Regions from separate parts of the Desulfitobacterium hafniense DCB-2 genome, predicted to be linked through region 1. Evidence: riboswitches for the same ligand, from Rfam matches in the RefSeq annotation. Region 1 holds a riboswitch; each other region holds the start of a gene.
The links. Region 1 has a riboswitch for molybdenum cofactor ahead of DHAF_RS21255 (heterodisulfide reductase-related iron-sulfur binding cluster). Riboswitches for the same ligand answer to the same signal wherever they lie in the genome.
Positions count from the first base shown of each region.

Region 2: linked by a shared signal. The riboswitch ahead of DHAF_RS08075 (hypothetical protein) and the one ahead of DHAF_RS21255 (heterodisulfide reductase-related iron-sulfur binding cluster) in region 1 are both predicted to bind molybdenum cofactor.
Region 3: linked by a shared signal. The riboswitch ahead of DHAF_RS11030 (Crp/Fnr family transcriptional regulator) and the one ahead of DHAF_RS21255 (heterodisulfide reductase-related iron-sulfur binding cluster) in region 1 are both predicted to bind molybdenum cofactor.
Region 4: linked by a shared signal. The riboswitch ahead of DHAF_RS07670 (molybdopterin molybdotransferase MoeA) and the one ahead of DHAF_RS21255 (heterodisulfide reductase-related iron-sulfur binding cluster) in region 1 are both predicted to bind molybdenum cofactor.

Region 1 covers NC_011830.1:4,502,914-4,510,588, forward strand. Annotated here, with positions in the region: gene glyS (glycine--tRNA ligase subunit beta) at 162-2,234, opposite strand; gene glyQ (glycine--tRNA ligase subunit alpha) at 2,236-3,126, opposite strand; gene DHAF_RS21250 (DUF2325 domain-containing protein) at 3,522-3,827, opposite strand; gene DHAF_RS21255 (heterodisulfide reductase-related iron-sulfur binding cluster) at 3,829-4,278, opposite strand; molybdenum cofactor riboswitch at 4,359-4,491, opposite strand; gene DHAF_RS21260 (nucleoside-triphosphatase) at 4,570-5,088, opposite strand; gene DHAF_RS21265 (class I SAM-dependent methyltransferase) at 5,089-5,787, opposite strand; gene DHAF_RS21270 (DUF364 domain-containing protein) at 5,803-6,558, opposite strand; gene DHAF_RS21275 (ATP-binding cassette domain-containing protein) at 6,591-7,622, opposite strand; gene DHAF_RS21280 (GTP-binding protein) at 7,609-7,675, opposite strand, start outside.
Region 2 covers NC_011830.1:1,723,201-1,730,875, forward strand. Annotated here, with positions in the region: gene DHAF_RS08055 (response regulator) at 1-631, shown strand, start outside; gene DHAF_RS08060 (DMT family transporter) at 715-1,590, shown strand; gene DHAF_RS08065 (ArsR/SmtB family transcription factor) at 1,611-2,303, opposite strand; partial or broken gene DHAF_RS08070 (DUF3102 domain-containing protein) at 2,684-3,495, shown strand; gene DHAF_RS08075 (hypothetical protein) at 3,626-5,164, opposite strand; molybdenum cofactor riboswitch at 5,251-5,383, opposite strand; gene DHAF_RS08080 (uracil-DNA glycosylase) at 5,854-6,429, shown strand; gene DHAF_RS08085 (alpha/beta hydrolase family protein) at 6,440-7,369, opposite strand; gene DHAF_RS08090 (helix-turn-helix domain-containing protein) at 7,386-7,675, opposite strand, start outside.
Region 3 covers NC_011830.1:2,398,500-2,406,174, reverse strand. Annotated here, with positions in the region: gene modA (molybdate ABC transporter substrate-binding protein) at 1-249, opposite strand, end outside; gene DHAF_RS11050 (ABC transporter substrate-binding protein) at 401-1,447, opposite strand; gene DHAF_RS11045 (DUF364 domain-containing protein) at 1,473-2,306, opposite strand; gene DHAF_RS11040 (ABC transporter ATP-binding protein) at 2,355-3,134, opposite strand; gene DHAF_RS11035 (FecCD family ABC transporter permease) at 3,131-4,171, opposite strand; gene DHAF_RS11030 (Crp/Fnr family transcriptional regulator) at 4,178-4,900, opposite strand; molybdenum cofactor riboswitch at 5,033-5,164, opposite strand; gene DHAF_RS11025 (translation factor GTPase family protein) at 5,404-7,675, opposite strand, start outside.
Region 4 covers NC_011830.1:1,635,494-1,643,168, reverse strand. Annotated here, with positions in the region: gene DHAF_RS07680 (nitrogenase component 1) at 1-747, opposite strand, end outside; gene DHAF_RS07675 (nucleotide-binding protein) at 789-1,568, opposite strand; gene DHAF_RS07670 (molybdopterin molybdotransferase MoeA) at 1,583-2,893, opposite strand; molybdenum cofactor riboswitch at 2,999-3,131, opposite strand; gene DHAF_RS07665 (double-CXXCG motif protein) at 3,286-3,942, opposite strand; cobalamin riboswitch at 4,096-4,274, opposite strand; gene DHAF_RS07660 (Rpn family recombination-promoting nuclease/putative transposase) at 4,651-5,031, opposite strand; gene DHAF_RS26755 (HNH endonuclease) at 5,118-5,441, opposite strand; gene DHAF_RS24725 (group II intron reverse transcriptase/maturase) at 5,500-6,003, opposite strand; gene DHAF_RS07650 (reverse transcriptase/maturase family protein) at 6,074-7,675, opposite strand, start outside.

The DNA of each region.
Region 1 (7,675 bases):
ATATTCCTTATACGTGCCAAATGTGACATACTAATCTGCGTAATACAGATAAATATTCCACACAATTTTTCTATTTCCTTCAACTTATAGTATCCAATTCAAAAAAAAAATAACGGCGCTTCTGCTGAAATTATGCAAAAGCGCCGCAGTGGCTTATCCAATTATGCTAAGAGGCTGAGATCTCCCAGGCAGCCGAGGATGGCGACGCATTCACCAAGGAGAGCCAGACGGGCTTGCTTGAGGATCTCATCTTCCACCATGATCATGACCGCATTAAATAATGCTTCAATCATGGGGATGAGTTCAGAAGCCAAAGCATAGGCTTCTGCGTAGTCACCCTTTTCAATCAGGGCGGCAAAAGCTTCCTGTCTCTGGACAAGAGCTGCAGCCAAGGCAATTTCTGTAGGATCGATAAGATTCTTAGGGTCCAAAGGCTGAGTTTGAGCCTTTTTACTGAGATTCAAGCAGCGAATATAAGCTTGGGAGTAGGGAACAAACTCCGTTGTTTCCCGCTTGGCCGCCAGAACTTGGGCCTTCCTGGCTGCCCGCGTGATCTGATTGCTGCCCTGGGCGAGGACCGCATCAAGGGTATCGTAACGCGCCCCTTGCTCCTGAAGCACAAAGCGCAGCCGCTGCTGGAAGAAATCCTGGAGAGCACTTTGCAGATCGGCTAAAGGAAGCAGACTGATTCCTTGCTCGGCAAAGTTCACATAAGAAGCAGCAATCAGCTGTTCCAAAGAGATATCCCAGCCTGCTTCCAGAATGATCCCTACGACCCCTTGAGCCTGGCGTCTTAAGGCATAGGGATCCTGAGACCCGGTAGGCTGAATCCCGATGCCAAAGGCACCCACAATAGCATCCAGCTTATCGGCAACACTGACGATTTGCCCGGTGTAGGATTGCGGCAATTCATCCCCGGCGAAACGAGGTTGATAATGTTCGAGAATCCCTGTGCACACTTCGGGCTTTTCACCAACCATGCGGGCATAATCCGCTCCCATAATCCCTTGAAGCTCCGGGAAATCATAGACCATCAACGTCACCAGATCCGCTTTGGCCAGCAGTGCCGTCCGCTCAACCAAGTCCTGCTTTTCGCTCTCCATCCCCAATCGAGCTGCTATCCCCCGGGCCAGGGTCCGAATCCGCTCCACCCGCTGGCGGACACTGCCTAATTTCTCATGGTAGGTGACTTTATCCAGCTTTTCGACCAGCTCAGCAAGAGGTGTTTTTTGGTCTTCACGATAATAGAAGGCCGCATCTTCCAAACGGGCTTTGAGAACTTTCTCATTCCCGGCCTTGACCTTCGCCAGGGCATAATCATCCCCATTGCGTACGGTAATGAAATAGGGAAGCAGCTTGCCTTCCTTATCCCGTACAGGGAAATAACGCTGATGCTCTTTCATGGGAGTGGTGATCACCGGTTCCGGCAGATGCATATAATTCGGAGCCACTTCACCGAGCAGAGCGGTAGGGTATTCGATGATATGGGTTACTTCATCCAGAAGATCGTCATCCTTCTCCACATCTCCCCCCACTTTAGCGGCGAGGGCATGGATTTGCTCCCAGACGGATTGCCGGCGCTGCTCCGGGTCCACCATGACAAAGGCCTGGAGCATTTGTTTTTCATAGTCCGCCGGGCTATCCAAAGTTACAGGTCCGCCTAAGGTACGATGCCCCCGGGAGGCTTTTCCCGATGCCAGCCCCACAAACTCAAAGGGGATGACCTCACTGCCAAATAAGGCAACGATCCAGCGAATGGGGCGGGCAAAGCGGAACTCCAGGTCGGCCCAGCGCATGGGCTTGGGAAAATGCAGTCCGGTGATCAAATCGGTGCAAAGCTTGGGCAATAATTGCAAGGTAGGCTGGCCCAGCTCAAATTTCCGGGCATAGACATAGGACACACCGTTTAATTCCTGAACGAAAAGATCCTTGGGCTCCACCCCTTGCCCCCGGGCAAAGCCTTGAGCAGCCTTAGTAGGGTTTCCCTCCGCATCATAGGCCGCTTTGACGGCAGGCCCTTTGACCTCTGCTGTAAAATCCGTTTGTTTTTCGGCCAGGCCTTGAATAAGCACGGCAAAACGCCGGGGTGTAGTGTAAACTTTCAGGTCTTGATAATCCAGACGCAGCTCCTGGCAGTATTTCTGGGCTTGTTCCCGAAGTTGGTTCAGCACTCCCGGGGCAAATTTCGCCGGGATCTCTTCTGTGCCGATCTCTAAGAGAAAATCCTTAGCCATCTTATTCGGCCTCCTTTCCGGACTGTTCTTTGAGTAGGGGGTAGCCTAATCTTTCACGCTGCTCCACATAGGCCTGAGCGCAAAGACGGGCCAAATTGCGGACCCGGGCGATATAGCCCGTCCGCTCAGTCACACTGATGGCTCCCCGGGCATCGAGAAGGTTGAAGGTATGGGAGCATTTCAGGACATAATCATAAGCAGGAAGGACCAATCCTTTCTCCACGATCCGAATGGCTTCCTTCTCATACATTTCAAACCAGGTTTGCAGGGCTTCCACATCGGCGGCTTCAAAATTGTAATGAGAATAATCGATCTCGTTTTGGAGGTAGATATCGCCGTAAGTGATATCTCCTACATACTCAATATCATAGACACTCTCTTTATTTTGAATATACATGGCCAAACGCTCGAGACCGTAGGTGATCTCGGCACAGACCGGTTTGCAGTCAATCCCCCCGCATTGTTGGAAGTAGGTGAACTGAGTGACCTCCATGCCATCCAGCCAAACTTCCCAACCTAACCCCCAGGCCCCCAGGGTCGGCGACTCCCAGTTGTCTTCCACAAAGCGAATATCATGTTCTTTGGGGTTAACTCCCAAACGTTCCAGGCTTTGCAGATAGAGCTCCTGAATATTATCCGGCGAAGGCTTAATAATAACCTGGTATTGAAAATAATGCTGTAAACGGTTGGGGTTTTCTCCATAGCGTCCATCCGTAGGACGGCGGGAAGGCTCAATATAAGCCACTTTCCACGGTTCAGGCCCCAGGGCACGCAAGAAGGTGTTGGGATTAAAGGTTCCGGCGCCTTTTTCCATATCATAAGGCTGAGCAATGATGCACCCTTGTTCTCCCCAAAATTGATTCAGGGAAAGGATCATGTCCTGAAATTTCATGGTTAACCTCCCTATTTTTTACTACCTAATCTCTTGAGCTACCGGGACATTAAAGAAAACTTGGCTGGCAAAGGCGACTGCCTGGTTGTCTTTGTGCTTCCTGTAATGCAAAAAACTCCCGTCCCGTAGCTTTCGCTACAGGGACGAGAGTATCCTTCCCGCGGTTCCACCCTGCTTGATCTCCATATAAGCCGCCTGGTTCCCAAACTCCTGAAAAGGCAGCTCTCAAGGAAATCCTCCTTCTTTAAAACGTGCTCCAAGTGCCCTGATCCGCTTACCCGTCTGGTTTCCACCCTGCCAAACTCTCTTAAGGGATACCCGAATCTTCCTCTTATCATTACACCATAGGATTCAATTTGGAAATAATTATAGTATGATTTGGTTCTTTTGTCAAACTAAGCTGTCCTAATCCCATGCTCTTTTTCAATCATAGTCAGCACTGAGGCAAGCCCCTTTGCCTGGGAATAATAGATCTTCTTATTATATTTTCTGGCCACATCTTTGGCATCCCACATGCTGGAATGGGAACAGACCATTTGCACGATAATCACACAATCTGTGTCCTTGATGAGGTTTTCCAATACCTTTTTGTTGTTTTTTTTGGGCACGCCGTCGTGGAAGCGCAGTTCGATATTTTTCAGCTTGCCCATGGATTTGCTGTGCCGCTCAAAATTATATCCGCCTATGATCGCTAACTTCATTTTACCAAACCCCTTCCTGTAAAGTCTGGATACTCAGTTTCTCATCACAAGGCCTAGAAAGCAGGATAACTTCGAAGTTTCCGCCATACCGGCGATATTTATGCTGGAAGTTATAAAAACAGCGGGGACAACTTGTTACGATCTTCTTTATTTTCAACTCCTGCCAAGCAGTGATATTTCTTTGGCTTATTAAACCCGAAAGCTCTCCATAGCCCAATTGGCAGGCTTTATCCCCACAACACCACTGATCTTTACCCAGAACGGCAAAATCAATTTTTCTATCCCTAAGCAACTGCATACAGACCATATTCCATTCCCCTTTTGACCTGTCAGCAAAGGGATTACATCCGGGAAAAAACAAATATTCGGCATCGGGTCTTTCCGCAAAAGTCGGTATCCCCATCATTTTCATACAATTCAATCCCATTGTTGACCAACCTTCTTTCTCCATGTTGGCGGGCTCCAGTCCAACCGATCTTTAAACGTTAAAAGGTTCCACTTTAACGAAAGTGGAACCTCTAGTAAACCCAACATATTGGGAATCCACCTCCTTCTCAAACGTGAAGGCATAGCCATTTCTGGATATACCCCGAGGGCGTACAGCCCTGGCCGACCAACCATGGATGACTCTTTAGGTTGCTCCGGCTCGGAGATCATTATGAAATTTTTCTCAATCACTATTCTTATTATATATTGGGTTTAGTTATGTTTCAATAGGTTTTGATCAGATTGGTTTTAATCATTATAAACACTGCTGCAAATACAAGGCGATGATGTGAGGGAGCGCATCCCGGTTTTCCCGGCACACGGAAACCAGCTTTACCTTGGGATGACATCTTATCCGATCCGTCCAGCCGCTGCTGGCCTGCTTGATCACGCCAAGAATCGGAACCGGACCTTCTATGGCTGCTAAGATCTCCTGCTGAAAGACAAGAGCCTCCCGTTCCAGGCTGCCGCATTCATCCATCACGATAAGTTGAGCCTGGTTTCCGGCACAGCGAACGAGTTCTGCCCCATACCCATCAAACCGCTCTGTAAAGACTTGGGGGGGACTATTTTCAGAAAAATGAACCACACTGTTTTCTTCCTGATAGACCTTCTCTCCCGAGGCTGCAGCCAGATAAAGCCGCCGGTTGGGAGAACCTCTGTCCGGGCCAAAGTAGGTTCTGAATCCTGCGTAGGTTACCTGGCAAAGAGCCAGTGCTTTATCGACGATGGTACTTTTGCCCACTTGGATCTCCCCGGTCAAAAAGATGTGCATTTACAGCCTCCCTTCGATTTCAAATATTCCTACAGCCTTTTGGCGCGGCAGATAGAGGGGAAAGTCCTCTTTACCTGTTGCCACAAGGCGTTCCGCCAGAAAACCTGCCAAATCTCCGGGGTTGATATCATGGGATTGGGTCCTGATAAAATCCCGGGCATCTTCCTCCGACCGAAAGGGCTGGCCAAATTCAAAAGCCGTTTCGGTTAGGGAATAAGCTATTCCCTTGCTGTTTAAATTTCCCTCTACCTCTTCAGAGGTGTTTTTCTGGAATTTCCGATACTTTTCCGGATAGAGCTCTGTCTGGCTCTTTCTGCCCACCACAGCGATGAGTTTTTTACAGCGGGGCAAAAATTGTTCCAACTCGCGGCTGCCGAAGAAGCTGATTAAGATAACATCCCACCCCGCCTCGATGGCGTTGCAATCCATCAGCAAAGGAGTGATGTTCCTGATATTTTCGGCCTGAATTCTTTGTTTAAGTATCTCAATGGCATAAGGATGCCTATCTATGCAGGTAATACTGTCAATGGTTTTGCTCAGCTCTAAATCCACCAGTCCTATGCCGCAGCCAATATCACATAAAGAAGAGTGCTCCGCCACTTTAGGCCCTACCAACTCAGCAATATTCTTGAAAAACCCGGTGTACCTTTCTGCGTCCTGATACCATCTCACCGTATTTTCATTCCATTCGAAATTCATCCTGCTCCCCCTTGCTTATTTTTTTATGGTCACCTTCTGTCCCGCGGAATATATCTTCACTTTCTCGGCCCCGGCTACGATTCGAAAAGCCCGGGCATTATCTTTAACCATAAAGCCCGAAAGCTCTTGAAGCCCATGCTCAAAAAGTACAGGAGCCAGCGGGGTCCCCGGGCCAACCAACGTGATCCGCCGGGCGTTCCTTGACAATTCCAGAAGCCTGGGCAGCGTCTTATCCACTACCGAAGCGCAAGTGATATAGACATAGTCACACTCCGGCAGGATAAATTCACTGGCCGGCAGGGGATAGTCCCCTTCCTCCGGACTCCACTCCAGAATAGAAAGATCGCAGATCGGCTCCAGAAGGCTTTCCAAATGGGGGAAATGACCCACCACCCCAACCTTTTTGCCTTTCACTTCATTCTGAGACATGATAAAGGGGTCGTTCATGCGGTCCTCGACCCTTTTGGCATCGGAGAAAATTACACCATGTTCTCTGGCTACTTGAGGATTATTGTAATAAGCGTTGATCGCCGCCAATCCGATAGAAGCCTCTACATAATTCCAGGACTTGACACAGCCTGCTGCCACCCGCAGGGGCAGGCCCAGCAAATTTTGGGTGAGCATCGGCATTCTTGTTTCAAAGGGACGATTGGGGCCCAGTCCCACTCCGTTCCCGCTGCGAATCACGGAATGGGTCGTTCCGCAGACCAGCTCATCCACCAAAAAATCTTCAGGAATCCCGTTGATCATGGCGTCATAGATCTCCCACATCTTCCGCACCTCTTTTCCTCATTGTTTAATCCTTACTCAATGGCCGCCCAATCCGGCAGCTGGTCAATCATCTCTCCCAAGCGCAGACGGTTTCTCAATTCCCCCAGGACATTATCCAGTTTTTCGATGGTTTTGAGGCTGGCTCTTTCTTCCTCTGTTGTATGGATGACTTTGGCGATTCCACCGTCCTTAATCACAATCCGTTTATCGGCGCTTAAGCCCAGGAGGGGATCATGGGTGGAAATCAAGATGATCTTTTCCCGATGGGCCAAGAGGGTGATGGCTTGCCTCCGATCTATCCCCGCGTTCTCTATTTCGTCAATCAAAACGATAGGAGACTCGCTGATAAACGCTGTGTCGGCGATCATCAAGGCCCGGGATTGTCCGCCGCTGAGTTGGGTTACTTTCGTCTCCTCGGAAAATTTTTCTCCCGCCAGATCATTGGCACATTGAAAACATCGGCCAATTACATCCTGCGCATGAGGAATCAGCCTGCTCTTGGCATGCATTTCCAAGAACTCACGAACCGTCAAATCCATGACGAAGTTCATGTTCTGGGACAGCTGAGCCACCAGTTTTCCTTCCATCTCAAAACGCTGGAGATCATCCAGTTCCTCGCCATTGATCCGGATCACTCGGCCGGTGGGCGTATCTCCTTGAGCCAGACACTCGATATCATTGAGCAGCCGGCTCTTTCCTGAGCCGGTTGGGCCGACAATACTGATAATCTCGCCGGGATAAATGGTAAAGTTGATGTCCTCAGGTTCTTTCAGCTTATTGTATCCCCCGTGGATGGTCAGAAAAGAAATCACCGTACGGGAACCTTTCTGCAGGGAAAAGGTTTCAAGAAACTGACAAAAACCCTGTACTACTCCGAAGGGGTCCATGCCAAACTCGGCGAGAATTTCCCCATCCGCTTCCTGCAATGCCTCCGGCAGGGTCAGTTCGGCCTTGATATCGCCCAAGCGCAAATTGGTCAGGAAATCAGCTCCAATCGGATACTCCTTAAGCAGATCCTTTAGGCTTTGGTTATGGACCAGGTGTAAAAAATCATTGCTTTTCATCATTGCCAAACTCCATCTTCTTCATCATTCCCATCTGATAAGGCTCTCCAATC
Region 2 (7,675 bases), 2.5 Mb from region 1:
ATTAGTCCATCGGGAAAGACTGACTTCCAAATGGAGAATCATGGAGGATGTTTTTCAGGGCATGTCTCCCCAGAATGCGGAAACCTATCTGAATACAACCGTCTATAAATTACGAAAAGTATTAGAGCAATATGGAAAACGCTCGGCCATTGTGGTCGCCAGTGAGAGCTATGTCATGGAAATAAAGGATTTCTATATTGATTTCATCGAGTTTGAAAATAAAGTCCGTACCTTGCCGAGCATCACCGAGGCTAATCTCCAGGAAGCAATCCAGACGTTTCATTTATTTGCCGGGGAACTTTTTGGGGATAAGGATTACCAATGGTCCTTAGCTGAAAAGGAGAGATTAGGGGATATCTATTGCAGCTTTGCTAAAAAGCTGGGCCGGTACCTTTTGGAGAATCAGAATTCAGCCTTAGCGCTGCAGGTCTTTAAGAAACTTGTGGCCATAAATGAACTGGATGAAGAGTCCCATTGCTTTTTGCTGCAAGTTTATGCGGCGCAGAACGACCTGCCCTCCCTTATTCGGCATTATGATCGTTATGTCCAACTCCTGCAGCGGGAGCTGGCCATCTCACCAAGCAATCGGACGGCACAATTGTTTCTGAGTTTAAAGAAATCCCTTCTGTAATGTATTGCATACTTCGAGGGTTGTTGAAGTATTAAGCGGCTATAATGATTCTAATGAGCAAAGCATGAGAAGGAGATGGGAAAATGAGTGCTTCCAGATTTACGCTTTTGATAGTGGTGACGACATTTCTGATGGGGTCCTCTTTCGCAGTCGTCAAAATCGGTCTGATTTATTCATCCCCGTTGTTGTTGGCGGCACTGCGCTTCATCCTTGCCGGGGGCATCATGGGAATCATTGTAGGCGTATTAAAAAGAACCCATCCAACCACAAAAGACCAATGGGTTAAACTATTGATCATTGGAGCTTTCCAGACTGCAGGAGTGATGGGGTGTATTTTCTTAAGTTTAAGGACAATTACAGCCAGTGAATCGGCCATTCTCACGTTTACGAATCCATTGCTGGTGGTTTTATTCAGCACTGTCTTTCTAAAAATGCGCTACCGGCTTTATCAATGGATAGGTGTCATTTTAGGTTTGGTTGGAGTGAGTATTACCATGGGGGCGCAAATTGAATTTAGGATAGGGGTATTCTTCGGTATTCTCTCAGCCGTTTTTTGGGCAATTGCTACATTATTAACGAAAAGGTGGGGCGGCTTAACGGATATATGGGTTTTATCGGCTTATCAAATGCTTTTCGGCGGACTGATCCTTTGGGTTGGCAGCTTTATACTGGAAACCCCATTCTTTACTGTAAACGGAACTGCATTGCTTATTCTGTTATGGCTAAGCCTCATATCTTCGATTGTTCAATTTGCCCTTTGGTATTACCTGTTGCAAAAGGGAGAACCGGGAAAAACCAGTGCTTTTTTGTTTTTAGCCCCGTTTTTTGGGGTGCTGACCGGTTGGCTGCTTTTAGGCGATCCATTATATCCTTCCCTGTTAGCCGGCGGGTTGCTGATCATTATAGGTATTTTCCTTGTCAATAAAGATTTCAATCACAAAAGGGTCTCAGCAAATTGAACGAGGCAGCGAGGGAGTAATTACAGGGATATATTGAAGTATTGTTTAAAGCCTGCTTTTCCTTGATCGGTCACCTTGACAGCCCGGATGCCCGGCAGGGGTGTAATCCATCCCAAGTCAAAAAAATGTTGCATAAGTTGATTTCCTAAAGCACCGGCAAGATGATAGCTGCGCTCACTCCAGTCCAAGCAGGCATGAGATAAGGAGCGTCGCTTTTTCTTGATGCTTTCCAAATCAAGTCCGAAATTAATTACAAACTGTACTCCTGCTTCGGTGAGGACGAATTCTTTGCCGTCCTTTTTCAAATAACCGGAATCCAGCATGGAATCAGTAATCCCTACACCTAGTTTCCCAGCCAAATGATCATAACAAGTTCGGGCCTTTTGCAGCATGACCATTTGAGCGGATTGTTTTAAAGACTTGACCTCAGGTTGGGGAGAAATAACCAGAAAGGATTCCAAAAGGCTGGCAACTTCGCCGTTTGCCAGCTGATAATAGCGATGACGGCCGTGTTTTTCAACGCTGACGAGCCCTCCTTCTGCCAACTTGCCAAGATGGAAGCTGGCGGTTTGAGGGGTTATCCCTGCTCGATAAGCCAGATCACTGGCGGTATGCAGACGGCCATCCAGTAAGCTTGTCAGTATCGCTGCACGGGATGTTTCCCCAAAGAGAGCAGCTATTTCAGCAATGTTTGGGTTTGGGCTTATACTCATGTCAACCAAATCCTTTCTCCTCAATAGTTTTCTCTTAAATGTCTGAAGTCTTAGAGTGCTCAGCATGGAAGCTTAAACATTTTACTTGGCTGATTATTATGTTACCAGCAATTATGCTGGGTGCAATAGCTATGTTTATGCATGGCCTGGTGCTTAACCAGTTGGAATTGCTTGCAAGCCATTATCTGCGGCATATATATGCTACCAAAAGGGACAGCCTAATATTTACGGCACGAAATCCTCCTAAGCCTAATTGATGAAGTTCAAGGGAACTGTCCGAGAAGAATGTCAATCCTGTATCATGGTTACAGGTCAATTGAATAAGGTTGCTTCTGATGTACACACACCTGTCTGGAGGCCGGCATATTCTATAACGTAGTATGAAAAAGACATGCCGGATAAGGATGGGTCATAATATGAGTGATATACTATCTGCCCGGACGCCTGGGCAAATCGCGTCCGAGATTAACCTTATTAAGGAACAAAGCGGTCAAATGCTGCTGGTCAACGCCGTCGAGATTGGGCGGCGGCTGACGGAGGCCAAGGAACTGGTACCTCATGGGGAGTGGATCAACTGGCTTAAGGAGTCAGTCAGTTATTCCCGCAGCACGGCGGCCAGACTGATGAAAACCTACCGGGAATACGGTCACCAACTCGCCTCACCCGATGGGGAAAAGAGTGCAAATGTTGCAGCGCTGCATCATTTGGGCTATATGCAGGGACTTATCCTCTTTGGCGTCCCGGATGAAGAGCGGGAGCAATTTATGGCAGACACGAGGTGGAAACCATGTCTGTCCGCGAATTGGAGCAGACCGTCAAGGAAAGGAAGCAGACGCCAGAGGAAAATGACCAAAACAGCGAAGCCAGGCAACAAGAGTTGGCAAGGACCGCCGAACCAATTCCAGTCGTAACGAGAGTCATCAAGCCGAAACCGGTGCGGCCTGCCGAAAGTGTTCATCCCGACAGCGAGAGGTATGATGCCCAATACGCCACGCACCGTGATAACATGCTCAACGATTACGGAGAGCTGCTGAAAGCCCTCGTCGCCCTGGACAGAATAGATCCGGTGAAGAAGGAAAAAAACAGAAAAGAGGCCTTGAAGATCGCCACCAACATGGCAACGACGCTGAAGGAGTATCCGCCCAGGATTAAAACGAATTTGAAGATTCATGGGAACACGACGCTTCCTTAATGCAAAACAGTTCGAGTCCCATTATCTCCACAGTAAAGGAACGACGGTATGAGACCTGAACATTTCATCAAAATGTTCAGGTCTCATACCGTCGTTTTATGCTCAAACCGAGAACATGCTTAAAAATCCACTAATGAGCCGCTAATCGCTTATTTAATTCTTCAGCTATTTCAAATTCGACTAAATCCATATTTGTTTTACCAATATAACCGGCCGGAATATCATTGGCTCTTACGAAATCGACGGTTTTATAATAGGTTTTGTGACTCATATAGCTTGAATAGAAGAGAACAAAATCCACCTCTCCATAACTTCTCAGTTCAATCTTGTCATTAAAGCCATCTGCCGTAAGGATGGTGGGGAATTTAGCCTCCAAACGTTTCCGCCAACTTGGGGTCCCGCCGATGATTAAGAGCTTCTTGTTGGCGATAAACCTCGATAGATCCAAGGAGGTATCTGTAGGTGAATAGTCGTTTTTAAGATCGATGAAAAACTCCCGAAGCTGAAAAAGTTCCTCTCTATTTTTCATTTCCGCATCCAGGTTTATTTTAAGTCTATCGATCTCCTTATTTAACTCATTGATTTGTGCTTCATAAAATCTGCTTTGCTCTGATAAGGCATTTTTCAGTTTAAGCTCATGCGTTTCAATCTCGCTTTTCAGTTGGTGCGCCTGGATTTCAACAGTGTCCTTTGCCAATGATGCAGTATCCAGCTTTTCCTTAAGAGCTTTTAATTCGGAATAGAGGGCATCTTCATCACTATAAGTAAGATAAAGCTCCCTCGCTCTTAAGTATTCATTAAGCAGCATTTTCATAATATATCCGGCACCGAAGGATTGCACAACTTGAGTTTCATCAAATTCCGCTTTTCCTGTTGTTTTTATAAAGGCCAGCATAACTTTATCCAAATCATCCTGGTTAACCTTGGGTGCAATGAAATCAAGATCTAATTTGTCGATGATCAGGAGATTGCGCAAACAACTTACCATAGTTTTTAAATCTTTATGGTTACTATAAAGAATATCTGAAGAGTTTTTTATTGTTCCAAGTTCATCCTTGACGATCTGTTTTACCTGGGCTAATCGGGTTTCTCTTTTTAATTCATTTTGAATATCCGTATTGATAGGGTTAATGTTAATAAACAAACTCGCCGCATTAAAGGCATTTTCGACTACTTGCAGGTTGATTATATTTTCATTTAATTGTTTCATAGTGTAAAAAAATAAAACAATCAGGGTTTCTGTTACCTTGAGGTTTTTGCTGGTGTCTTCTATGGCTGATAATTTCTTTCTAAATCCATCGTAATTATTATTTTGAGCGTAAACATAGATATCTTTGTAATGCTTCTTGATCAGCCGTAAGATCTTCACTTTGATCAGCTCGGACTGTTCAGCGCTTAGCAAAATACCTAAAGTTTTTTTAGCATAAATTTCTTGTTCCAGGTCGCCGCTGCTCAGCAAAACATGATTATATCCTGAAAATTCTTTAGTGCTTTCAAAAAACATTAATTTGTTCTGATTATAGATTGCAGCTACATCTTTTCGCATTTCCTTATTTAAAGACAATCCGACAGAAACAATGGCCATGAAATATTCTTCAGCATCATTGAGGTTTATATCATAGTTCTCCGCAAAAAATTCCATGACTTGTTTCATTTTTATACTTGCCAATGAAATTCACCACCTAACAGTTTTAAAATTTAAAAAAATAATGGCTCCGCCAATAGAAAGCGGAGCCATAACTGATTTCATACACAGTTGGCTTTAATCCACCTCCTTTTCAAACGTGAAGGCATACCCGTTTCCAAGTATACCCCGAGGGCCTGGGCCCTGTCCGGTGTCCATAGAATTGCTCTTTAGGTTCATTCCGGCTCGGAGATCTTTTTCAGTTTTTAATCTAAATTTACTGTCACAACCAGCACGATTGACTGGTATCCGATTAGCTCGGGAACATGCAGCTTAATGGTGATGTTTGTTTTATTTGCTTGTGTTAGTGTTGGTGAGAGGATGAAGTTTGTGAACGTCGCTATTGAACTGACATAAACATGATTTACATTCTTCCAATGATATTATACTGCATAACGTTTATATTTATCAATGGTTTTGTTTGGTTTTGGGAGAAAACGGTTTATTTTTTCCTAATAACACCATGCATCGATGCAAGCTGACGAAGCAAATTTCATGCGTAATGGGTGGCAAAAGTGCAGGGAAGGAAATGGGTATGGGTAATGAGTGATAGGTAATATGTAATGGGTGGTAATGCGATCATGAAATATATCGCAAATTATGGACAATATAACCATTAAAGCGATAGCTAAATAGTTGGTCCTAATAATCCCAGCAGGGTTAGGAGAGTTAATATGGATTCGTGTTTTGAACCGGTGATTTGGCCGGAAGATAAATTGCCCAAAGAAGCCGTCGCTTATAGGGAATGTGAAGTCTGCACGGAAAAAGCGCGGATCATTTGGGGAGAGGGTAATCCCAAGGCGCCTGTTGTTATAATTTTAGATAATCCAGGCGCCCGTGAAGACAAAGATGGCCATGAATATGTCTGCGGCACAAGGCAAACGTTGCAGACAGCTTTGCATCAAGCTGATTTGGCGCCGGATGACATTTATATAACGTATCTTTTAAAATGCCGGCCCCTTCGCCGATACAATAAAGAAGAAGCCAGGACCTTCAGTAAACCCTTTCTGATCCAACAAATAAAAACCATACAGCCGCAATTGCTGGTTTGTCTGGGAGATACCGTTGTTCAGGCGATGTTTGATGACCAGGAGGCCCACGTAAAGAATCTGAGAGGATCATGGCATGTTATACTGGGATACCCCTGCATCGTCTCCTACCATCCCTTGGCAGTAAGGAGGCGGCCTAATCTGGCACGTCAGTTTAGAGAGGATTGGGATATGCTGAGGCAGCGCTTATTAGATTGTTGAAGATGCGAAATCAATCATACCTTGCTATCCACTCTGCGATATCCGCTAAAACCTCTGCAGACACTTTTTGGGGGACTTTGTACTCTTTTTTGAAATCCTTGACCCTGCCGTAAACCGACTTCATAAACAGGTGGTTCAGTCCGGGGTAGAGCTTGAAAGAGACATTGGGCTTACCGATGCAGATTTGCTGATAGAGAGCGAAATCCTTTTCTGCGGTGACTTGAAAATCCTTGTCGCCCTGCAAAATCAGAACGGGCTTTTCCGTCCTGGCAAGGTAATCGGCAGCTGGATGGGCGTCCATCTCCTTGAAATACCATGCGTAGGTTTTGCCAAAAACCTTCACCTGCTTGGCTTCTTCTTCACTCATGCCGGCGATGGCGGTGAATTTGGCTTTGAGCTTTGCGATTTGCTTATTGGCGATCCAGTGCAGCAACTTTGGCAGTTGGCCCAGCATATCCTCGTTTTGACTCAATAAAATGTCGCTAAAAAGGCGCGGTGAGCCTGCGCAGATGATCATGCCCGCGAAATCGCCGCCCTCCGCGTCAATACGCGGCGCGAGCATCCCGCCGAGGCTGTGACCCAAAATATATACCTGGTCAGGGTCAATTCTGTCATCATTTTTAAGCAGTTTGGCGGCGAGGATGGCGTCCTCGATGGTCTCGCTTTTCACAGTTACAGCGCTGGGGCCTGCTTTCAGCAGCTGTTTTCCGTAAACCTTTGTGCGCTTGTCATAGCGAAGTACGGCGATTCCTTTATTTGACAGCCCTTCGGCAATATCGCGGAACGGCTTATTGGCGCCGATGCTTTCATCCCTATCCGCAGGGCCGGAGCCGTGCACCAGAACCACAGCCGGAACTCTTGCCGAACAATGATCCGGCAAGGACAAAATTCCCTGCAAAGGGTATGGTGTTCCTTCGCCAATGATTATTTTTTCATCCATGTCCATAACCTCCATGTTACCTGCCTATAAATCTCTCCATTTTTTGGACGAGCCGCCGGTAGCCAGGGTCATCCTGCAGCGAAGCGAAGGCTGGATTCATCAGTACATCCCGCAGCATGCTTTCCTTGATCACCTGCTCACTACGGGGGGCGGCTGCACCGCAATCCTTCAGCCACGGGTCAATCAGATCAAAGAAGGCATCCCCATGGAGCTCGAAGGGAAAGAATCCTCCCACACAGGTATCCACATAGTTGCCAAGCAGTTCAATAGCTTTGGCGTGGGAATTGTTCGCACAATACATACGGG
Region 3 (7,675 bases), 2.1 Mb from region 1:
TTGGGCCGCATTGGCGTAGGCCACTTCAACTTCAACCCCGCTCTCTGCTTTGAAGGCTTCGGCAATTTCACCAAAAGGCTTGGTCATTCCCGCCCCACAGTATACGAAAAGGGGTTTCCCGCTCAAGGATTCCGCTGGGCCTGCCTGACCCCCGGGAACCTCTGCCGGCTTGCTGCTGCAAGCTGTCAGAAAAATCAAGGCCAGGCACAAAACGCTGACGATTGCCAAGTATTTATGTTTTTTTAACATTTCTTCTCACCTCTTCTTATCTTTTAAATTAACATAACATAACCAAACATAAAAATAAATACTTAAATATTATTTATATTTTTATTGAGTTACATCCGGTTTATTGGCTTTTTGCCGATCACAGCGAAGCCCTGCACCAGAACTGCTTCCCTTACTTTTTCTTATGCACAAAAAAGGATGCATACTCTTCGTCGCTTACATCGTAATTATAAAACTCTGAGAAGAAATACTTGGTTTCCTCTTTCAGATCGATGTCCTTGGTATATTCCGGATAGAGGGTCTGGGCCAGCCACATAAACCCTAGGGGAGCTTCAGGAGAGGGACGGTCCCACCAGAAAGCGGCAATCGGACACTCATAGACGGCTTTGTTCTTGATGGCTGTTAAGTTCTGAATCCGGTTGTCCTGAAGGAATCCCGCCGTTCCGTTTCCTCCCTGGGTGATGATGACATCAGGATCAGCGGCCAAAACCACTTCCACATTGACGTCACCGGTGGTTCCTTTGCTGATGGCACTGACGCCACCGGCTTCTTCGATGAAGGTCCAGGCCCAGTCACTGGTATTGGCTTTGGTTATATCAGCCCCGGTATAATAGACAACCTTGCGCTCACTCTCCGGTACCTTGGCCAGCATTGTGTCCAGCGCAGCCAGTTTTTCGTCCCAGTAAGCCACCAGCTTTTTGGCCTGCTCTTCGTTGCCCATGATTGCCCCGATATTGAGAAATTCCTGCTTCAGAGTATCGATGGCTGCCCAGCCAATCCACATGGTATAGGTGGGAAATCCGGCTTCTTCAATCTTTTTGTTCCCCTCCGGAGAGCTGACTCCTACAAAGACCATATCCGGATCAGCCTTGATGATCTCTTCAATATTGACTTCATTGAAGGAGCCCGGGTCGATCACTGTTTCATATTGAGGGAACATCTTTTTCAGCTGAGGAAAACTCTTCATGGTGGGTTGGGCGACAATAGCGTCGGCAAAGCCGAGGACTGTCATTTCATGGGTGGCGCCTCCGTAACAGGTAATAGCTATCTTCTCCACCTTATCCGGGATCTTGACTTCTCTCCCTTTGGCATCGGTTGCGGTTCTTTCAGCTGCGGCGGGGGCTGGATTCCGGGCAGAATCCCCTGCCGGGCTGCATCCGGCTAAGGTGCTGACCATCAATAAGACGGTCACCAGCAAAACGGCAAAATATTTCCTCACACTCCACACTCCTTGTCTACTTGTTCTAAAACATCCTGATGGTGTACTTATAGGTACCGGACTCCCCCTCTCCTGCATACGGATTGCTCAACACCTGATAGAATCTGTCCCCATCCGTGATGCCGGAGGTTGTAATATAATTAATGCCACCTCCTTGCAAAAATTCCGGAATCAGCTGGGCACTGGGACCAAACATGCCGATCACCCGTGCTTTCCGGGCATAACGAATCAAATCCCTGTAAGTGCCGTTCACCAAGGTGGAGCCGCTTATCAGCACGATATCCGCATCCGCCAGCAAGGTTTGATTTTCCGCCGCCCCGTGAAAGCGGATTCCCGGCGGCCCATAGTCAATCGTCCTGCCAATGGACACGGTCCGCAGGCTGCTTAAGAAACGCATATCACAGATATCTATGACCGGGCAGCGGGCCAGGGTTTCTTTGATCAGTGCGCCATAGCCTACCAAAACCACCCGATCCTCAGCATTAATAAATTCCAAATTGTCGAATTCCACAGGTTGGAACCCCCGCTTTTTTAACTGTTCCGCCTGATTAAGGGGATAGGAAAGGGTATTCAGTACGGCCAGGCAGGCAGCCCGCATTTGAATATCTGTTTTCGCCAGAAGCTCTTCCGCTAAGGCCAACAAGCTTTTGCCCACGAAGCGCTGGAGAGGCAGCAAAACATCCGGATCGCGCAATGGGTAGACCGCATGCTCGCCGTCAAAATGAAAGGCCCTTCCGATTTGCCCATTATCCCCCATAGCTACCGTCCATTTAGGGAAGTAGCCCAGTTGGGTTAATCTGCCCGGCTTTAATCCCTCCTGCCTGTATAAGTCCAGAATTTGCAAGTATGCTTTCTCCATAATGAACTCCCTTCAAGCTGATCGATTCTCCTCCAGAAGTTTCTCAGTTTATAAGCGGGCCAGACAAGCATTGCGGGAAATCTGTTCAACATAGGGAATCTTGACCTCGGTTTGATACAATTCGGTCAAGGTCTCTTCATTGATTATTTCCTGGGCTTTGCCCACTGAAAAACGCCCGTTTTTCTCCAAGATTCCCACCAGCCCTTCCAGCATCATGGCCTGGTCGGGGTTATGGGTGGTCATGATGATGGCATAGCCCCGTTCCGCCAATTCCTTAATCATCCGGACAGTTCTTAATTGGTTGCCAAAGTCCAGGGCTGAAGTGGGTTCGTCCAGCATAATGATTTGGGGCTCCTGCACAATCACCCGGGCAATGGTGGCCTGCTGCCGCTCCCCTCCGCTCACATCGGTGTATGGCCGCTGAGCCAGATGGGAAATCCCCATGGCCGCAATGGCCGCATCCGCTTTGGCGAAGTCTTCCCGGCCCGGCATGCGGAAGGTGCTGATATAAGGAGCACGGCCCATCACCACAAAATCCCGTATGGAATAACCATAGGCCGGGTTATGGATCTGGGGAACATAGCCAATATAGCGGGCTATGGCTTTGCGGTTCATTTTCGGCAAAGGTATCCCTTCGATGCGGATACTGCCCCGATTCAAGGTATTAAACCCGGCGATACAGTTCAGCAGCGTCGATTTGCCGGCACCGTTAGGCCCGATAATGGACAGTATCTGCCCCGGGGAGATCGTAAAGTTAACATCTTTGAACACAGTCTTGCCGCCAGGGTAAGCGAAGGCTGCCTGATTGACTTCCAATAAGCTGTTCATTTTATTTTCATCCTCTGCTTAAATAATAGCCAACCGTAGAGAGGTGCACCGATGAATCCGGTGAGAATGCTCAGGGGGATTTCACCGCTGGTCACAGTGCGGGCAACCGTATCGACCACCAGCATAAATGAGGCTCCCACGAAGATGGATAAGGGAATGACCCGGGTATTATCCGGCCCAACCAGCATACGGCAGAGATGGGGAACAACCAGGCCAATCCAGCCTACAGTACCGCTGATGCATACCGCACAAGCCGTAGTGATGGTGGAACAGACAATGGCCAGGCCGCGGATCACCCTGATATTAATCCCTAAGGAACCGGCCTCTTCATCTCCTAGAGAGAGAATATTGATGCGCCACCGTACGGCTATCAATAAGGCCATGCTGATCAGCATCGCCGGCACAATCATCATGACGTCACCCATGGAGGTGGTGGCCAAGCTGCCCATTTGCCAGAAAACGATCTCCGGCAGCTGGGTTTCCGGGTCTGCCACATATTTCAGCAATCCTAGAGCGGAGCTCATAAAGCCGGCGACAATAATTCCCGCCAGCACAAGAATTAAGTTGGAGCTGTTTCTCAGCAACTTGGGAATGGTTGTGGTAATGGCCACGGCCAGCAGCCCGCCCAGGAGGGCACAGATCTGAATTCCCCCTGCATCCAGGCCGTTTAAGATGGCCAAGGCCGCTCCCACACAAGCGCCGGAGGACACCCCCAAAAGATCGGGAGAGACCAGGGGATTTTTGAATATTCCCTGATAGGTTGTCCCGGAAATGGAAAGACCGGCTCCTACTAATAAAGCGGCGAAAACCCGCGGCAACCGCACCTGAAAGACCACATCCGCCATGGCGTCGGTCCAGGTCTGCTGCAAATCCCCAAAGGCGGAAAGCAGTATTTTCACCACATCAATTATGGACAATTCATATCGGCCCAGGCAAAGAGCGGTCAGGCTTAAGGCAACGGTCAAAACACCGGTCCCCAGAATGGCACCCAGCTGCCAAGGCTGATTATTGGTTCCCTTCAATTCGATGATCAGCACCCCACATCAAATAGCTTTCAAAAAAGTAGTCATCTTATCCTGTGCCGGTGATTCCCTTTTGACTTCGCAAGACAGCATCTCAAAATAGTTCCGGTCAAAGCGCAGCAGACCGTCATCCCGCATCTTGCCCAGCTCTTTGGACATGGCACTGCGGTTTAAACAAAGAAAATCCGCCAATTCCTGTCTGGAAAAACGGATAGTGAAGCTGTTTTCTCCCTTTTCCTGAACACAGTAAGAGAAAAAAGCCAGCAATTTTCCCCTGATACTCCGTTGTGATAAGCATTTGAGTTTGCGGCTCTGAGTGACCGCCTCCGCCGCAATAATTTTCAGGAGATTTTCCAGCATCTTGCCGCGAATACTGCAGCTTTTATTGCAGTTCGTATAGATCGTTCCGCAATTCAGCAATAGAATCTCCGACGGCTCCGCGGCGATAAAGGAGGTGAGATAACTGGGCCTTTGGGCACAGACACAGCTGCCGGCCATGGTATCCCCCTGGTGCAGTTCCGCCAGAATGCTCCTGTTCCCGAAAGCATCATCATCCTCGATATACACCCTTCCCTGCAGAATAACGCCCATGGAAACAGCGGGTTGACCCGCCTCAAAAACTTTTTCACCCTTTTTGTACCTCTGCACCCTGGTCAGCAGGCATTTGCCAATCTCCTGGAGCTCATCATCGGAAAAATGACTCAGAAATTCCACCGAACGCATTGCGGAAAGACAGTCTGCCATCCTTTTTCCCCCTTCTTCTCCTCTAAGGCCTCTACGGAACCCTTGGTTACCAAAAGCAAAAACAATAGCAAAAGCGCACTTTCGCTCACAATCGAAAATGCGCCTAAAATCCCATCATTCTGGGTCTTTGCACCTTTCTTTCCTGAGGCATCCCAGACAGGATACCCCTTTGCGGGAGGCCGGTACATTTCTATGCCGACCCTGTGAGCCTTTGCTCAGATCGCCCCCGCATAGCATGGCTTTAGCGGGAAACGATTCGAAAGATTTCACTATTCTGTTGGGTCTCTATTCAATGGATTATGACACAACCGCTCATAACATAAATAATTATAACAGGAATGGTTATAAAGCTAACAAACTCAACACAATATTCTCTGATATAAGCAAGTATAACACAACTCCCGGTCCATGTCGGTTGCATTTCCAACAGATTTCCAGCAAATACCCCTGCATCCCTAAATATATTGCAAAATAAATTTAGCGATGCGCAGGGGCATTGAGAGCTAATCCTTCTCTCTTTTAAGGAACTCTTTCATCTGCTGTTCGCTTTCGGCAGATAAGGCATCCTTCAGATAATGCCGGGTCGGCGTTTGTTGTGCCTGATAAGCCTCGATGACCTGTTTATTGGCCATTATGACTTCTTCCTTCAAATCTCGGGCGGATAATAAGGCGCACCCTGCCCCTCTGATAATGATCTGCTGCAGGCCATCGGAGGTAGCCACGGTGATCTTATACTTTTTCTGATGATCATAAGCAAACCTTTCAATATATTGATCCGCGGTTTGCGCTTCTTTGGTATAGACCATCAGGATATTATGATAATCGATGGCTTCCTCGGGATGCCCCTGAACACGATAAGCATCGAAGACGACGATAATCCGGCACTTGCGAATCCCCTGATAATTGCTTAGGATATCAAGCAGCCTTATCCTGGCTCCATCCATATTATCCTGGGCAAGCTCTTTCAGTTCCGGCCAGTCAAAGATAATATTATAGCCGTCCACAAGAAGATATTCTTCCTGGCTTTCTTTAGGTTTGTTTAAATCGGCAGGTGGTCTATAATAGCTTTCCACAGCTTTTTTCCGTTTCTGCCAAAGGGATTTTTTGCCTTGGTTGGCATAATAGGTCTGGTTGAGGATCCTGTCGATCTCCTCCGGGTCGATCCACCTTTCCTCGGCATAGGGTATCTGCAGATGAGACTCTGCATCTATGAATTCACTCTCTTTGGCGAAATAGCTTTCCACATGCATATATTCCTTGACTTGATACCAGGGGACCAAATAGCCGGAACCCTGGGCACAAAATACGGAATCGGCAGGATTATCCACATCCCTTTCCGGGTCGTACCCGGCCATAGCTATGACCTCATCCGGATTATGGCAGGGTTCATAACCCTTCAGGCTGCAAAAAAGCCTGCCCAGACCTTTGCTGTAAGCCATGACCTCCTGCTGATAGTTTCTCATTGTCGCCACGGGGGCACTGCCGGTAAGAGTTGCCCGCTCCCCTTCTATCCGGGCAAGCTGGCAGGTTCCATGCATTTTTTCCACATCGTTCATGGCCCGTCCCACCATTTTTTCCGGCAATTCCAGCTGAAAAGCATAATAAGGCTCCAACAGGATGGACTCCGCTTCCATTAACCCCTGACGCACCGCGCGGTAGGTGGCCTCTCTGAAGTCGCCGCCGTCTGTATGCTTGGTATGGGCCCGGCCTGACACTAAAGTGATTTTTAGATCGGTAATCGGTGACCCTGTGAGAACACCCTTATGAACTTTTTCTTCCAGATGAGATAAAACGAGTCTTTGCCAGCTTTTGCTTAAGCTATCCTCACTGCATTGCGCTCCGAACTGAAGGCCGCTTCCCCGCTCACCCGGCTCCATTAATAGGTGGACCTCCGCATAATGCCGCAAGGGTTCAAAATGCCCTACTCCTTCCACAGCATTGCCAATGGTTTCTTTATAAACAATCCTCCCTGATCCGAAGGACACCTCCAGGCCAAACCGGCTCCGGATCAGGCTTTGCAGGATTTCCAGCTGGACCTCACCCATCATCTGCACCTGGATCTCCCTGAGCTCTTCGTCCCAGACCACCTGCAGGCCCGGATCCTCTTCCTCCAGCTGGCGCAGCTTAGGCATCATCACCCGGGGATCACAGCCTTCCGGAAGGATCATCTGATAAGCCAATACGGGTTCCAATAAAGGGGAGTGGGCGGCGGTCTCTGTGCCTAAGCCTTCTCCCGGTTTGGTTAGCGTAAGCCCTGTTACCGCACAGACCGAACCGGCTTCCACTTCATTGACTGCCTCGAATTTCTTCCCGGAATAGATGCGAATCTGGTTAACCTTTTCTTCCCATACACCATTGCTTAAACTCTCCCTTACCTTGAGCCTTCCGCCGGTGATCTTCAGATAGGTAAGGCGATTGCCCTGTTCGTCCCTGCCTATTTTGAATACTTTAGCCCCAAAGCTTTCCGGATAGGCCGGCAGATGAGCATAGTCCACAATACCCTGAAGCAATTCCTCTACACCCTCCAGCTTTAAAGCGGAACCGAAAAAGCAGGGGTACACTTTACGCTTCCTAATCCCTTCCCTGATCAGGGGAAGCTCAATATGTCCCGTATCCACATAGGCGTCCAGCAGCATTTCATCACACATGGCCAATTGATCATAAAAATCAGTGGATTCAGGTTGTCCAAAGTCAATGCAGCCGTCGCTGAGTTGGCTTTTTAATTCATTGATCAGCTTTTCTCTGTCTGTGCCCACCTGATCCATTTTATTGATG
Region 4 (7,675 bases), 2.4 Mb from region 1:
ATCTTGATAATGCTGCAGAACTTCCTTTAGATCATAGGAAACCGGGTTGTCATAATAAGGAATGTCCAGCTTTGCCGCCATGTTTTGAGCGGCAACCTGACCCATCGGCATTAAGACCAGGTTTAACCGGCTGGAGGCCATCTTCTGATAGTCCGCAAAGGTCTCACAGGTGAAAAGCTCCCGTATGGTGACAATTCCCCACTCCTTCAGGACAGTAAACAACTCGCTCTCCGGGTCGAGGGAAACATAATGGCCGATGAAATTGAGGCTATTTTCCTTTTGCTCCGTATATTCCAGCAGCCCATACATCTGGTTGTGCTTGCGCATACCCTGGGATATTTTTTCATCAGCCGCCACGGGATTAATATGACAAACTGTGAAATAAAGCCCGGGAAAACGGCTTTTCAGCTCCCGCAAAAGAGCTTTTTCATCAGTACCCAGAAAATCATCGATACAATTGAAGTACAGCACAAAGGCCTTGGGCACCGGCTCCAGCACTTCCAGGAGCTCCTCCACCGCATCGCCGATATTCTCAACATATTGCCCGGAAACCGCATCCTCTTCCCCAATATATAGAAAGGAGAGAAACTCCTTTTCCCCGTTTTGCAAAGCGCGGATAGCGTTGCGGCGGCCGCAGGCCGTGGGGCAGATATGGAGACTGTGGCTTTCCGGGATGCGCAGAATCGTTTTTGACCGGCTCCGGTTGGGAATATAATAGAGAAGATTATTTTGAACCCTTTTACTCATGTTCGCACACCTCAATATAGGAAACTTGCTTCAGGTGGAGTTTAAAACTCCACCTGAGGCTTAGTTGACTTATCCACTGTGTGGAGGAAACGCCGGGCCAGAGTGCGGTAGCATTGGGCAATCTCCGTTTCCGGAAAAATCTCCATAACCGTCTTGCCCTGCTCTTCCCCCTTCTGGATCTCGGCCGCCCGGGGAATCACGGCAATAAGCTCGCCCTGAGTTTCCGCCGCCAGCTGCTGCACCAACTCCAGCTCCTTGTCCACATTGCGCCGGTTCAGGATCAGCCCTCCGTAACGGGCATAGTCCCGGCTGCGGAAATTGGCCAAAGCTGCGGCGATATTGGAAGCTGCATACATGGACATCATCTCTCCCGAGGTAACGATAAAGACCACATCCGTATACTCCCCCCGCAGAGGCATGGCAAAGCCGCCGCAGACCACATCTCCCAGCACATCGTAAAGCACAATATCCGGCTGGTAGACTTCATAAGCCTTCATTTCCGCCAAGGTATCAAAAGCGGTGATAATTCCCCGTCCCGCACAGCCGATGCCGGGCATAGGACCCCCTGCTTCCACACAAAGCACTCCGTTATATCCCTCCTGCACAAAGTCGCTCACCTGCAGGTCATCCCGTCTGCTCCGCACCAGCTCCAAAACGGTGGGAATGGCTCGGCCCCCGGTCAGCATCCGCGTGGAATCCGCCTTGGGATCGCAGCCGATCTGCATCACTTTATAGCCCATCCCGCTCAAGGCGACTGCCAAATTGGAGGTGGTGGTGGACTTGCCAATCCCTCCCTTACCGTAAATAGCTGCTCTAATCATGGTTTATGCACTCCTTACCCGGTGGGATTGTCCTGCCCAGTTTGACTGCGCTGCCTGAGCGTCTTTTCGCCGCAAAGCAGCCGCACTGCAGCTGGTTCCCCCTTTTTTAGCAAACGGTCCTCAGCTTCCTCCATCAAAATCCCCGTGGCATTGACAAAACAATCCACTGTGTCTCCCATCCGGATAGGAACAATCTCATAATCCTCCCCGGTCCAACGGAGACCTACATGAGCATGACGGCCGGAGCGGATTCCGCTTTGGTAATCCTCATGCAGCCGGGCTTTGATCTCCGGCCGCTCATAACACGGACACCCCAGAAAGCGTTCCATAATCGCCGGCAGGTACTGCTCAGCCTGAGTCAGAGCCGCATGAGGAGGCGCAGGAATTCCCACGACACATTTCCCCTGGATTTCTGCCAGCAGCATGGCTTTCCCACCGGGGTTGAACCCCATGCCCTGGACCAGTACTCTGCCCAGTTTTTCGACAGCCTGGACGGTATAATCCCCATACCGGGCTCCGCTGCGGCCTAAGCCCCCGATCAGGATCAGAACATCACAGCGGGAGATAACCTGCAGAATAGCCTGGCAGATCAGGTCTACCCCATCCCCTGCCACCGGTTCTGTCCAGGCCTCCCCGCCGCATTCCTGAAGGATCCCTGCCAAGAGAATGCTATCCGACTCCACTACCTGTCCGGGGCCGGGCCGGCGGCCGGGTGCCACCAGGTCGTCCCCCACCGGAATGATGGCAGCTTTGGGCTTTTTCCATACGGTTATCGTTTCCACTCCGGCAAAACGCAGGATCGAGAGATGAGCCGGGTTTAGTCGGTAATTGGCCGGAACAAGCCGCTCACCCCCCCTGATGCTGCTGCCTGCCCCCTTGATTCCCTGCCCCGGTGCGGGCAGGGCCTTGATTTCCACTCTTCCATCTGTCCAATGCTTTACCTGTTCCAACGGAATCACTGTATCAAAAGGCGGTTCAATCACCGCGCCCATGGCCCGGAGACAAAATTCATGTTCAGCCAGCACCCGGCTGCCGCTCTCAAGCAGCTTTTTAGCCTGTTCCCAGTTCACCATAATTCCGTCATGCTGGGCGGTATCTGCCGAAGGCACCGAGAAGGCCGCATAGGTCGGTTCCGAAGTCACCCGGCCCAAAGCTTCATTCAGTGGTACGAATTCCTTGGCCAGTTCAAATTTGGCCTGGTCGAAAAGGATCGCCAAAGCCTCATCCCGGGAGAACGGATCATTCTGCTGCCGATGACAGCGTGTGGCACAACCGATGCAGGATGAGGAGGGGCAGCTGATGTGATCATGCTGATTATTTGCCATGGTGTTTCTCCTTATAAAAACAATACCAACAGAAAAAGCGGCCTGCCTTTCTAAAGCAAAACCGCCTGATGACGAAAACAGCAAAAGCCAGCATCCGATCTGTCAATCCTGTATTTTCTGCTTCCTTTTCATCAGTGAAGGCCAGCTGGTTTCCTGACTGACCCCGTGAGCGGTTTGCTCAGGCTCCTCCGTCATGAGATAGTCTTTTAGACAAAGGAGCTCGGAAAACTATTCAATTTCGTTGTTTATCCATAAACATAACATAACATAAATAAACATAAAAATAAATATCCTGATTTTATTTTACACTAAATTAGGTTATATAGGTTTATATAGTTATAAAATTGGGGTATACAAAGCTATGTTTATGCTCAAAAAAGAAGTGCCTGATATCAAAGCACTTCAATCTCGGTAAATGTCAGCCCTGTGAGCTCGTGTCTTTTATAGACTTCCACAAATCGCTCGGAGCAATAAACGGTAACACCGTAGCCCTTGGCTCTGAACAGATCCGCTCCTTTGAGGGATTCTTCTCTTAAATAAAGGTAATCCCGCGCTTCAACCCGCTCCTTGTTCTCGGCACTATAGGTTTCGTAGCCGCATTCCGGACAACGATCGAGCAGAATAACATTTGATTTTTTATAAAATTCGGCACTCACAGCGACATGAAGCTTGTGATAGACCGGCGGTTCCGTGGGTATCTTATGGATTCTGATCCCCTGGCGCCGGAGCTCCTTTAGTTGCAGATCCGATAGATCACGGACGGATAGTACATGAGCTTTCTCTAAGCTGTAACCCGTAATCTTTTCTCTTTCCAGAACGTCTTTGGCCTTCCCTGAGATATGGTTGATATAAAACCAGAGAAAATCAGGATAATTATCATTAGACAAAACAATAGGGTTATCGGTTCCCCAGTCATACATTGTGCTTTTTTTCCATTCTCTTTGGCATAGGGGACAATGGATCTCTTTTCTTGGCCATTCGCCTACACTTGCTCCATAGGCGTAGGGCTCTTTTTCTCCTTCATCAATTTCCAAACAATAATAACGCATCTCATCACCTTCCAATATATACTCTACCTTCCAGCATATACTCCGATAATAAAAAAGAGCCGGTGTATTCGGCTCTGGCAGACGTCATGTAATAAGTAAAGATGAGCGATCATCCTACCCATAAATTTGCTACACTTATTCTCCCCCGAAAACTTGTGTTTCCGGAATGGGGCAGGTATCCTGACTTGAACTCATCCTCATCCCTTACCTTCCCGGTTTTCACCAGTGGATCCTCTAAGGGACTCGTCCTTCTTACAGTAGCGGGGCTGTCCCGGCTTCACACCGGAGTTCCCTATTAATGCATTTAAGCAACCCTATTCCGCCTGATATTCAGTTTTTTCCTAAACTTTTCCTTATAACCAACATTATATCAAGTATCACTGTAAGTCAACAGAATATTTTGCCTACAGCAAAGAGCAGCATATATTATTGGTAAGAAAGGATGAACTTCGGGAAGAAATCAATGATACGAAAGCGAAAATTGCCTCCGGCGAACAGTCCTTTTTGATAATGTAGACACCCTGTTTGCAAAGGTGGCCCTTGGTGATTTATATGCAGATTTAGAGAATGTTTCTGGACTATTGCATTGATAATTAGCATAAATCCTTTTCAACTCCAGGTCCTGCCGGGTACTTAAGATGTATATGATCAAGGTTTCAAAGAATCGCTTCGCCTTTTCCTTGTCTTCCACCTTCTCCAAATTGAAAACTAATTCATGCAGGATGGTATAGAAATTTTTTCATCTTTGATAAAGATTGCCCGCATCGCCCTCAATACAATCAGGAGCAACATATTGCCGACCAGTTCTTGATCAGTGTATGTGGAGAGGTTGTAGAGGATGTATCTGTACTCCGGGATATATTGGGTTACCGTATCAGGCAGCTGTTCATAATGGTCGATCATCCCAGATAGTTTCAGCGGACCGTCCCATTGCTCCTGACCGTGATAGATTACCAGCGGAATGATGACCGGTAGTCTATCTGTCGGAGATTCCTTTAGCTTACTTTCCCATATCCTGACCATATATTTCAGCAGCTGCAGGGCTATGCTTTGGGATGGGTAGCTATGAGGTAAGGTTGGCGATAGCATAAGCTACCGCCGCGCTCCCTCCAGAACCGGACGGACATCTCTCGATGTATCCGGCTCGCCATTTACCTTCGATTGCCGAACTAATCTCAGGTATGAATTTGTTGATAGCAATCAGGACATACGACTAGCGTCTTGCGCCTGCGTTCAATCATTACGCGTTCCCATGCACGCTCGCCTTTCAGTTCCTTCAGTTTCTTGACTTGGTGGAAAGTTAATTGCCCACTCGTTTTTTCGCAGAGTTCACACTTATGCAGACGTATACGATTGGTGAAACTGTTCCTTTTCTCATATCTTGTGTATTGTGGGAGGAGTGACACCCGTGCATCATTTATTGCCAGTCTCTCTCGATGAAAGCCGCCGTTATAAAACGTTGCCACTCTTTTGCCACTTTTTATTGTGTACTCCACCATAAACGTCTTTTTCATCACGTAACGGGCTTTTATTCTTGAAACTGATGTCCTGTATTTTCTAGCGAACGTTTTCAGCATACTGTAATCGGCCTATTTTGATGGAGTTGTTCGCAACCCTATAGTAATTGCGAATCCCTCTTATCTCTTGGTTGTATGCTGTTAAAATGTCGATGTCAGACCGGTTAACAAGCTTGCCCCGGTGCAATGCCTTGTAGGACTCCTTGCCATCTGAAGTCAGAACTGTCTTGAACGCCTTGTACTCGCGGAGTTTGCCCACCCATTTTTCGTGCGGGACCAGCAGTTTGATGGAACCTGTTTGCGAACGCATAATGGCTCCATCTTTTCGTCTCTTTGCGCACTGCTCCCGTGAGACGTAAATATCATATCCGAGAAAGCGGGCTTTATCCCCTGAATGTGTAATCTTTGTCTTGGCGTCCGACATTTTGAGTTTAAGCTCTCCTGCTAAGAACTGTTTGATGTCTGTTTTGACGCGTTCGGCGTCGGTTTTGCTGCCGATAACTCCGACGATGAAGTAGGCTAAGCACCCAGCGCCTTGCCGCATTGCTGCGGCAGGTTTCCGGATGCTCGCCCCCGAACCGTACTTACCCCTCTCGGGGTATACGGCTCTCCATTTACTCAGAATCTACAGAGTGTATTGCCCTGTGGCACTCGTTGCACACAATTAGCGTCTTTCGGCGCATTTTCAGCATGACCCGTTCCCATGGGTGGCTGCCGGTCAGGTCTTTCAGGCGCTTCACCTGATGGGAGCTGACCAGAACATGTTCCTTGCCGCACAACTCACACCTGGCGGCCTTCATGCGGTAGAACAGTTCCTTGGGTTCGTAGTTGACCACGTATTCCGGTTGGTAGTCCACATTTGCTGGCAGGGGGGCAACTATGCGAGGGAATCCATCTTGATAAAACGTGACCCTCCGGATTCCTGACTTAGTCATGTACTCCACGATAAATGCGCCATCACGGCTATATTTGGCATTAATCTTTGAAACCGTGGTTCTGAACTTACCCGCCAGAGTCTTGTACAAGCTGTACTTCATGACGTAATGAAACTTGTTTAGTACCGAGGCGTTGTTGGCCATCCGAAAATAGTTGTAGATACCCCGAAGCTGGGCATTATACATGTTGACGATTTCGCGCGGCTCCAGTCCCATGAAGTCGGTTCTTGGCTGCGGTGTCCATTTTTCCTTGCCGTTACCGTCCGAGGCTACTTTGAGCACACCGTATTCCCGCAACTTACCAACCCATTTGTCTTTCGGGACATACAGCTTGACCTTTCCGGAGTGCACCCGGCTCTGACCTCTGGATGTCCTTCTGGTGGTGTTGTCCTGGCATACCGCGATATCGTATCCCAGGAAGCGCGCCTTATCCTGTCCGTGCGTAATCAGAGTCTTTTCCGGGGAGAGGGTCAACTTCAGCTTGTCCGAGAGAAACCGACAAATGTCAGCTTTGACTTTCTCTGCATCCGTCTTGCTGCCGATGATTCCCACGAGAAAGTCGTCACAATAGCGCACGTATTGGATTCTGCGGTAGGTGCCATCCATCGGGTCATTGGCGGGGCATTCTAGCATCCGCTTGCGCAGGGCTCTGATTTCTCTTTGCGCCGCTTTCTTTTCCTCATCCGTCAGGGTTAACCACAGGCGGTCGTACTTTACTTTCCGATACTGGTGGGTTCGCTGGGCGCGTCCGTAGTCCTTGCCTGCCTGGCGGCGATTGCCTTTGTCGAACCGCTGTTTATACTCTTCCATATACAAATCCAGCTCATGGAGGTACAGATTGGCAAGAAGGGGACTGGCACCTGACCCCTGCGGAGACCCGCTGTAGGTGGCATTGTACTGCCAGTCTTCCAGGTATCCAGCCCTGAGGAACTTCCAGATCAGAGAGATAAAGTTCTCGTCCTGGATGCGCCTGCGCAGGATGTTCACCAGCATGTGGTGGTCGATAGTATCGAAATAGGCTTTGATGTCACCCTCGACAAACCACTTGACCCCATTGAAGCTGCGCTGCATCCGGGCGAGCGCCGTATGGCAGCTTCTGTTCGGTCGAAACCCGTGGGAAGAGTCCAGAAAAGTTGGCTCGTAGATACTCTCAAGCAGCATGCGCACGACTTCTTGCACCAGCTTGTCATTTGCCGCCTGAATCCCCAGTGGCCGTTGTCCTTTCCCACTTTTCTTGGGGATGTAGCGCCGGCGCGCTGGTTGTGGCTGGTAGCTGCGGTT